2 regions of the Streptacidiphilus sp. PAMC 29251 genome follow, and region 1 is predicted to be linked to the other one. Evidence: riboswitches for the same ligand, from Rfam matches in the RefSeq annotation. Region 1 holds a riboswitch; the other holds the start of a gene.
The links. A riboswitch is a leader RNA that binds a small molecule or an ion and turns the genes downstream of it on or off. The one in region 1 is predicted to bind cobalamin.
Positions count from the first base shown of each region.

Region 1 (4,201 bases):
GGCGGTGACGATGGCGGGCAGATCGGCTCCGCCGCCGACGAAGACGGCGTCAGGGTCCGGCAGACCGTCCAGCGCCTGCGGGGCGCTGCCGTGGACCACGGCCACGTCCACCCCGTGCGCGGCGGCGTTGGCGCGGACCCGGTCGGCGCCGTCCTCGGCCCGCTCCACGGCGACCACGGCGGCGCCCAGCCGGGCGCACTCCACGGCCACCGAGCCGCTGCCGGCGCCGATGTCCCAGACCAGTTCGCCCGGTCGGGGCCCGAGCCTGGCCAGGGCCAGGGCGCGGATCTCGGCCTTGGTGACCAGCGAGTCGCGGTGGTCGAAGGCGTCCTCGGGCAGGCCCCAGCCGCTCTCGGCGGGCCGGGCGGGTCCGGCCAGCGACCGCATCGGGCCGAGGGCTGCGCCCGGGCCCAGGCAGAGCACCACCTGCACTCCCGGCCAGTCCCGGGCGGCGGCCTGAGCCGGGGTCACCTGCTGCACCGACTCACCGGCGCCGCCCAGGTCGGTGGCGACCACCAGTCGCCGCTCCACCCCCGGCATCGCCAGCAGCGCCGCGCCGATCTCGGCCGGACCCGCGCCGGGCGCGGTCAGCACGGCGACCTTGCGCTGCGCCCGGCAGACATTGAACGCGGTCCGCGGGTCGCGGCCGTGGGCGCTGACGACCACGGCGTCGTCCCAGGGCAGCCCGAGCCTGGCGAAGGCCTCGGCGATGCTGCTCACCCCCGGCCGCACGTCCAGGGCGTCGGGGCCGAAGCGCTCGGCGAGGGCCCGGACGATGCCGAAGAACCCGGGGTCGCCGGAGGCCAGCACCAGCACCCGGCCGGTCGCCGCGGCCACCCGGTCCAGCGCGGGGGCCAGCGGTCCCAGCACCACCGCGCGCTCGTCCTTCACCCCCGCGGTATCCAGATGCCGCTGCGCGCCCAGCACCAGCGCGGCCCCGTCGACCAGCGCGCGATGGTCCGGAGCCAGTGCCGCACCCAGCACAATGATCCGTGCGCCGGACGTCACTGCGCCGGACGTCACTGCGGCGTGCCGCGCAGGGCGCGCCGCGCGGCCGGGTCCGCGCGGCGGAAGCCGTGGAAGTGGCCGGGGTGGTAGAGGTGCGAGCGGGTGCCGGTCGCGGCGAGCGCCGGGCCGACCAGGAACAGGGTGTGCTTCCACAGCCGGTGCTCCTTGACGGTGGCCTCCAGCGTCTCCAGCGTCCCTTCCAGCACCAGCTCGTCCGGCCAGGTGGCCTGGTAGGCGATGATCACCGGGGTTTCCGGCGGATAGCCGCCCGCCGTCAGCTCCTCGACCAACTGCTTGCTCCTGGCGGCGGAGAGGAAGATCGCCATGGTGGTGCCGTGCCGGGCGAAGTCCCGCACCTCCTCGCCGGGCGGCATCGGCGTCTTGCCGCCGCCGAGCCGGGTCAGGATGACGCTCTGGGCCACCTCGGGAATGGTCAGCTCCCGCTGCGCGATGGCGGCGACGGCGGCGAACGAGGAGACCCCGGGGACGATCTCGGTGTCCAGGCCCAGCTCCCGGCAGCGGTCCAACTGCTCCTGCACCGCGCCCCAGAGCGAGGGGTCGCCGGAGTGGATCCTGGCGACCTTCCGGCCCTCCGCGGCGGCCCGGACGTAGACCGCGAGCACGTCCTCCATCGGGATCAGCGAGGAGTCCAGGATCTCGGCGTCCGCGCGGGCGTGCTCCAGCACCTCGGCCTGGACCAGGCTGGCGGCCCAGATCACCGTGTCGGCCTCGGCGATCGCCCGGGCCGCACGGAACGTCAGCAGGTCGGCGGCGCCGGGCCCGGCGCCCACGAAGGTCACTTTGCCGACAGGTCGATCGCTCACAGCTTGCCTCCACGGCGGGTACGGGTCGCGGGTGCGATCAGGGTCGAGAGGTAGGGGAGCGGGCCGTCCAGCGGATGCCCGGCCGGGCGGATCCGCTCGTCCGGCAGGCCCAGCGCGGAGCCCCAGACCGCGCTGCCGTCCCGGCCGGTCTCCCGCAGCGCCTCGGTGACCTGCGCCGCCAGCCGTCCGAACTTGTAGGCGACGACCGTGCCGGGCCCGGCCAGGGCGTCCCGCAGCACGTCGGAGCCCGCGGTGACCGGGACCAGGGTGAGCGGCTCGGTGCCCTCGGCCAGCACGGTGCCGCTGCGCGCGGCCAGGTCCTGCATGGCGGTGATGCCGGGGACGGTCTCCACCACCAGCCCCGGCAGCAGCGGGACCAGGGTCTGCGCGAGGTAGGTGAAGGTGGAGTAGACATTGGGGTCGCCGATGGTCGCGAAGGCGACGCTGCCGTGCTCCCGCAGCAGCTCGGCGACGCGGGCGCCGGCGGCGTCCCAGGCGGCCTCGCGCCTGGCCGTGTCCTGGCGCTCGTTGAGGGCGAAGACGATCCGCTCGACCTTGGCGCCGGGCTCGGTGTGCTGCAGCACGGTGGCCTCGGCCCGCCCGGTCTCCCCGGTGTCCAGCACCGGGACGACGATCACCGCGGCCTCGCGCAGGATCCGCACCGCCTTGACGGTGACCAGCTCGGGGTCACCCGGGCCCATGCCCACCCCGACCAGACGCAACGCGTCCATGGGCGGCGTCATCGGACGGCGCGCAGGCAGAAGGGCACAACGGCGCGGCAGCGCATGGGGGCAGTCCTCACTCGGGGTCCGCGCCCCGTGTCGTGGTGACGGCGGCCAGAGTTCCTGGCTCGCGGACGACCGCGCCCGATGCGGTGGGCGCGCCGCCCGGTGACAGTGGCGGGACCGCGCCGGATTCGCACCGGACTTCCTCATCATTGCCGCCGTATCAGGCCTCGAAATCCCACCATGCCCGCTGGTGGCCAGTCAACCGGGAGCGGGCCCGGCGGCCTGTGGGATGACCCACGTCACTCCGGTCCCCGCGGAACTGTTCTTGCTGATCACCGGCGCGGAGCGGGACAGTCCCGATACGATCGGAACGGTGAGTACCGGCGATGCGTGTGAGGTGGGCATGACCTTAGGCGTCCAGGGCAGGCGGGCCGGCGATCTCCCGGCCGAGGTCACCAGCTTTGTCGGACGCGGGGTCGAACTGGCATCCGTGGAAAGGCTGCTGGTACAGGCGCGGATGGTCACCCTGACCGGCCCCGGCGGCGTCGGCAAGACCCGGATAGCGCTGCGCACCGCGGCCCGGCTGCGCGAGCGGCACCAGGACCGTTACCACGACGGGGTGTTCCTGGTCGAGCTCTCCGGCCTCAAGGACGCCGAGCTGCTGCCCCGGGCGGTGTGTGTGGCGCTCGGCCTCATCGACCAGACGGTCCGGCCGCCGCTGGACTTCCTCACCGACTACCTGGCCGACCGCTCGATCCTGCTGCTGCTGGACACCTGCGAGCACCTGGTCGACGCCTGCGCCATGCTCGCCGACCTGCTGCTCCGGGACGCGCCCGGAGTGAGCATCCTCAGCACCAGCCGTCAGCCGCTGGACGTCCCGGGCGAGCACACCCTGGTGATCCCACCGCTGCCGGTCGAGCCGGAGGAGGCCGACGGCGGGGGAGCGGTGGCCCTGTTCGCCCAGCGCGCGGCGGCCGTCCTGCCCGGATTCCGGCTCACCGGGGACAACCGCGACGATGTGCTGGCGCTCTGCCGCCGACTGGACGGGATCCCGCTGGCGATCGAGCTGGCGACGGTGCGGCTGCGGGCGATCCCGCTGGAGCAGCTGGCGGCGCGGCTGGAGGACCGCTTCCGGCTGCTGACCGGCGGTCGGCGCGCGCTGCTGCCCCGGCACCAGACGCTAAGGACCACCATCGGCTGGAGCCATGAGCTGTGCACGCCCGAGGAGCGGCTGCTCTGGGCCCGGCTCTCGGTCTTCGCCGGGAGCTTCGACCTCGCCGCGGTGGAGCAGGTCTGCGCGGGCGGGGAGCTGCGCTCCGAGGCGGTGGTGGAGCACCTGATCGGACTTGTCGACAAGTCGGTGGTGCTACGAGTCGACGAATCGTCCGGCGGCACCCGTTACCGCCTGCTGGACACCATCCGCGAGTACGGCGGCGAGTGGCTGGCGAAGGCCGGCGAGGAGTGCGCGGTCCGGGCCCGGCACCTGGACCACTACCGCAGGGCGGTCCGGGACTTCCGGGCGGACTTTCTGACTGATGATCAACTGCCCTTTTTCCGTGGGCTGCTGATGGAGATCGAGAACCTCCGTGCGGCCGTGGACTTCTGCATCGCCAACAGCGCCGAGGCCCCCGACAGCGCCCT
Region 1 is NZ_CM135725.2:7,591,643-7,595,843, forward strand. Features, by position in the region: gene cbiE (precorrin-6y C5,15-methyltransferase (decarboxylating) subunit CbiE) at 1-1,008, opposite strand, end outside; gene cobM (precorrin-4 C(11)-methyltransferase) at 1,020-1,832, opposite strand; gene cobI (precorrin-2 C(20)-methyltransferase) at 1,829-2,563, opposite strand; cobalamin riboswitch at 2,650-2,792, opposite strand; gene ACXKR8_RS35955 (ATP-binding protein) at 2,964-4,201, shown strand, end outside.

Region 2 (4,201 bases), 730 kb from region 1:
CCAGGACGGCCTGACCGAGCTGCTGCCGGAGGCCCAGCGGCGCGGCACCGGGGTGGTGGTCGGCGGCGCCTTCAACTCGGGTCTGCTGGCCGACCCGCGCCCCGGCGCCACCTTCGACTACTCCCCCGCCTCGGCCGAGCTGCTGGGACGCGCGCTGCGGATCAAGGCGGTCTGCGAACGCCACGGCGTGCCGCTGCGGGCCGCCGCGCTGCGCTTTCCGCTGGACCACCCCGCCGTCCGCAGCGTCCTGGTCGGCGCCCGCTCGGCGGCGGAGGCCGCCGACGCGGCGGCGATGATCGCCCGCCCCGTCCCGGCCGAACTGTGGGACGACCTGCGGACGGAGGGGCTGCTGGGCTGACGCGCCCAATTGTCCGTCAGAGCGAGACCGGCTCCGGCTGGGCCGGGGCGTTCGGCGCCTCGGCCGGCTCGCGGCGCGGGCTGAGCAGCCGCTCCGCCATCGGGCCGAAGACCAGGGCGATCACGGCCCACAGCAGCAACTGCGCGGCGACCGAGTAGAACCGGAACGAGAACAGCGTGTCCGCCGGGAAGCCGGGGAACACAATGGCGCCCTTGCTGTCGGTCAGCGGCAGCGGCGTCTCGGTCGCATGGTGGCCGAACTCCTTGACGTTGGCCGACAGTTCACCCAGCTGCGGCAGCAGGGCCATCACCACGCCGATGGCGACCGCGTAGGCGGCCAGCGCCAGCAGGGTGGCGTTCCAGTTGCCGAAGCGCGGCTGCAGCCGCTTGCCCAGCACCACCGCGCCGATCAGGAACAGCACCGAGCAGAGCACCATCGCCAGATAGAGGTTGCCCCGGACGTGGATGGTGTCGGGGTGGCCGATCGACGGCGGGTTGGCCGGGTACTTGATGAACGGCACGAAGTACATGCCGAGGAAGCCGCCGGCCGCCACCAGCAGCGCCAGGTTGCGGGGCTTCAGATTGCCGACCCGGCCCAGGCAGACCGCATAGGCGACAGCGAACAGCGCGCCCATGGCGATGCCGAAGAACACCATGCCGACACCGATGCCGATATTGGCCTGGATGGTGCGGCTGAAGATGTCGGGCCCGGCGTCAGGGACGGTGACCCCGGCCGCCTTGTCCAGGGCGTCCTGGGCCGCGTCGCGGGCGCTCTCGTAATTGATCGCGGTGTTGATGACGGGCTCGGCGAGGATCCGTGCGAACACGAACGCAAGCAGCCCGGCGACTGCGCCGGCGATGATGCCGCGCAGGATGAGTCTCTTCTCCATGTCCAGTTGTCCGTGCTTCTACTCGGCGGCGCGTCAGTGGCAGGGGAAGCCGAGGAAGTGGCGGGAGTCGTGCACGAACTCGTGGATGTGCATGTCGTTGCCGAACACGGAGTAGGCGCCCTGGTCAACGCCGATGAAGTAGTACACGGCCAGCGCGATCAGCGCGGTGCCGAACAGCCAGAGGACTGCCTTGGACACCGGGAGGACGACAGGTGTCGGTATCGCGACGGGGGGTGCGGTCAGACTGCTCATGAGTCGGAGCCTCCTTGAGTGGGATCGTGCGTCCCTCAGCGAATGGAGCGGAGTGATGGATGACTGTCTGACTTGCAGGCACCGTTCATCTGGATACGTCCGGTGTCCCGCTCACAGTGGCGCGACCGTGCTGGATTTCCACCAGCTTCCTCATGCCATCACTCAGGGTTGAGATTACGGACCTGTACGCAGCGCGTCAATCACGCCGGACGACCCGCGAGCAGCGCATGCAGCCGGTGCCCCACCTGCTCCGCGTCCGGCAATGGCTCGCCGAACGAGAGCCTGACGTCCTGATGGGAGTGCCGGCGGGTCAGCCGCAGCACGATTCCGTAGCGGTCGAGTGTGAGCGGACTCACGCTGACCACCGCGCGCAGCAGTTGAGGATCGATCAGGCCGAGCAGCGCGGCGACATGGTCCTGGTGGTCCTCGGCGAGGTGGATCAGCAGCGCCGACTCGACCGTCGCCAGCGGATCGGGCTCCACCCGCAGCAGCTCCGCCGGGTCGACCAGGGTGCTCGTCCCGGCGGTGGCGAGGGCCACCTGGCGCACGTCCAGCAGCAGCGACACCGTGCCGTCCGACTGCTGCGCACGGCGGGCGTTCCCGCCATGGCGGGAGGCAAGCAGGCCGGCCAGCCGCACCCTGGTCCGCACCCGGTCCCTGACCGCCAGCGGGGCGACATCGGTCCACTCCAGCACCAGCGGCAGCCCGCTGCCCTCCCCGGCCACCATCGCGGCCTCCCGGGCCAGCCTGCTGTCGGCCGGTACCCGCAGCCGCAGTTCGCCCCGCTCCACCACGACCAGGTCGGGGCCGAGGAGTTCATGCCGGCTGCCGTTGGCGACGGCGGTGAGCGAGGTCGCCCGCTGCAGCACGCTGCGCACCACCTCGGCCTCCGAGGGCTCATGCGCACGCGATTCCGCTGACTCTGCTGCTCGGCTCTCGGCGAGGTCCACGCGGCTCTCCATCCGTCCGGATCCATCTAGTTAGGCAAGCCTTACCTTATAGATTCTTCGCTTCCAGGCCAAGTACCCCTACGGTGTGGTCAGCGACAAGGGAGGTTCATCCATGTCTGCGCTCACCGCGGTGCTGGTGCTGGGCGGGACCGGGGAGGCGCGGCGGCTGGTCGGCGAGCTGGGGCGGGAGCCGGGGCTGACGGTGACCACCGCGTTGGCCGGGCGGGTGGCCGAGCCGCTGCCGCCCGCCGCCGGGGAGCTGCGGGTCGGCGGGTTCAACGGGGCCGAGGGGCTGGCGGCGTGGCTGCGGGAGCAGCGGATCGCGGCCGTGGTCGACGCCACCCACCCGTTCGCGGCGCGGATCAGCGCCAACGCGGCGCAGGCCGCGGCGGCGGTCGGGGTGCCGCTGCTGGCGCTGCGCCGGCCCGGCTGGACCGCGGTCGACGGCGACCGCTGGCACGAGGCCGGGTCGCTGGAGCAGGCCGCCGAGCTGCTGCCGGGTCTTGGGTCGCGGGTCTTTCTGACGACGGGTCGGCTGGGCCTCGCCGCCTTCGCCGGGCTGTCCGAGCTGTTCTTCCTGGTCCGATCGGTCGATCCGCCGCGGACGCCGCTGCCGGCCCGGAGCCAACTGCTGCTCGACCGCGGCCCGTTCAGCCTGGATGGCGAACGGGCGCTGCTGCGCGAGCACCGGATCGACGTCCTGGTCACCAAGGACAGCGGCGGCGCGGCCACGGCCGCCAAGCTGATCGCCGCGAGGGAGGCCGGGCTGCCGGTGGTCGTGGTGCGGCGTCCGGCGGCGGAGCCCGGGGTGGAGACGGTCACGGACGTGGCCGCCGCGGTCAACTGGCTTCGTGGTCAGCTGGCTTCGCGGGCTCGTCTGAGCAGGTAGGTGTCCATGATCCAGCCCTTGCGGGCGCGGGCCTCGGCGCGTACCCGCTGGATGGTCGGCGCGATCTCGGCGACGGGCCCGGAGAGCAGCAGTTCGTCCGGGGTGCCGATGTAGGCGCCCCAGTAGATGGTGAACGCCTCCGGCTCGGCGAGCCCGGCGTAGGCGTCGTGCGCGTCCAGCATCACCGCGACGTCGTCCGGGATGTCGGCGGGGGCCATCGCGGCGAGCCGGCGGCCGGTGGTGACCGTCACCGGTTGCCCGACCCGGTTCAGCGGGATCCGATGGCCGGCCGCGAGGGCGGAGACGCAGCTGATCCCGGGGACGACGGCGTACTCAAAGGCGGCCCCAGCCTCAAAGGCGACCTCGCCGCGGGCGAGGACCTCGTCCACCGCGGCGATGGTGCTGTCGTAGAGCGAGGGATCGCCCCAGACCAGCAGCGCGCCGGTGCCGTCGGCGGGCACCTCGTCGCGGACGAACGCCTGGTAGAGGTCGGCCCGGCGGGCCCGCCAGTCCCGGACCGCGGCGGCGTAGGCGGCCGGGGCCGCGGCGCGGTCCCGGTCCGGGTCGCCGGCCTGGACCACCCGGTGCCCGGGGCGGGCGTACTGCGCGAGCATGTCCTGGCGCAGCCGCACCAGATCGCTCTTCTCCTCGCCCTTGTCCAGGACCAGGAAGACGTCCGCCCGGCCGATGGCCTTGACCGCCTGGAGCGTGAGGTAGTCGGGATCGCCCGCCCCGATGCCGATGACAAGGAGTTTCTTCATGCCCGCGAGTCTGCCGCATGGGAGATCACCTACATCGTCGGGATCCCGGCGACGATCGGGTAGACCACCAGGGTCGGGCAGCCCGGCATCTGCAGGGCGACC
Region 2 is NZ_CM135725.2:8,321,603-8,325,803, reverse strand. Features, by position in the region: gene ACXKR8_RS39475 (aldo/keto reductase) at 1-358, shown strand, start outside; gene ACXKR8_RS39470 (CbtA family protein) at 375-1,247, opposite strand; gene ACXKR8_RS39465 (CbtB domain-containing protein) at 1,281-1,499, opposite strand; cobalamin riboswitch at 1,540-1,674, opposite strand; gene ACXKR8_RS39460 (DUF2470 domain-containing protein) at 1,700-2,461, opposite strand; gene ACXKR8_RS39455 (cobalt-precorrin-6A reductase) at 2,562-3,338, shown strand; gene cobF (precorrin-6A synthase (deacetylating)) at 3,305-4,099, opposite strand; gene ACXKR8_RS39445 (DUF4232 domain-containing protein) at 4,129-4,201, opposite strand, start outside.
Region 2: it holds a riboswitch for cobalamin, as region 1 does, so the genes downstream of both, ACXKR8_RS39465 (CbtB domain-containing protein) here and cobI (precorrin-2 C(20)-methyltransferase) in region 1, are expected to answer to the same signal.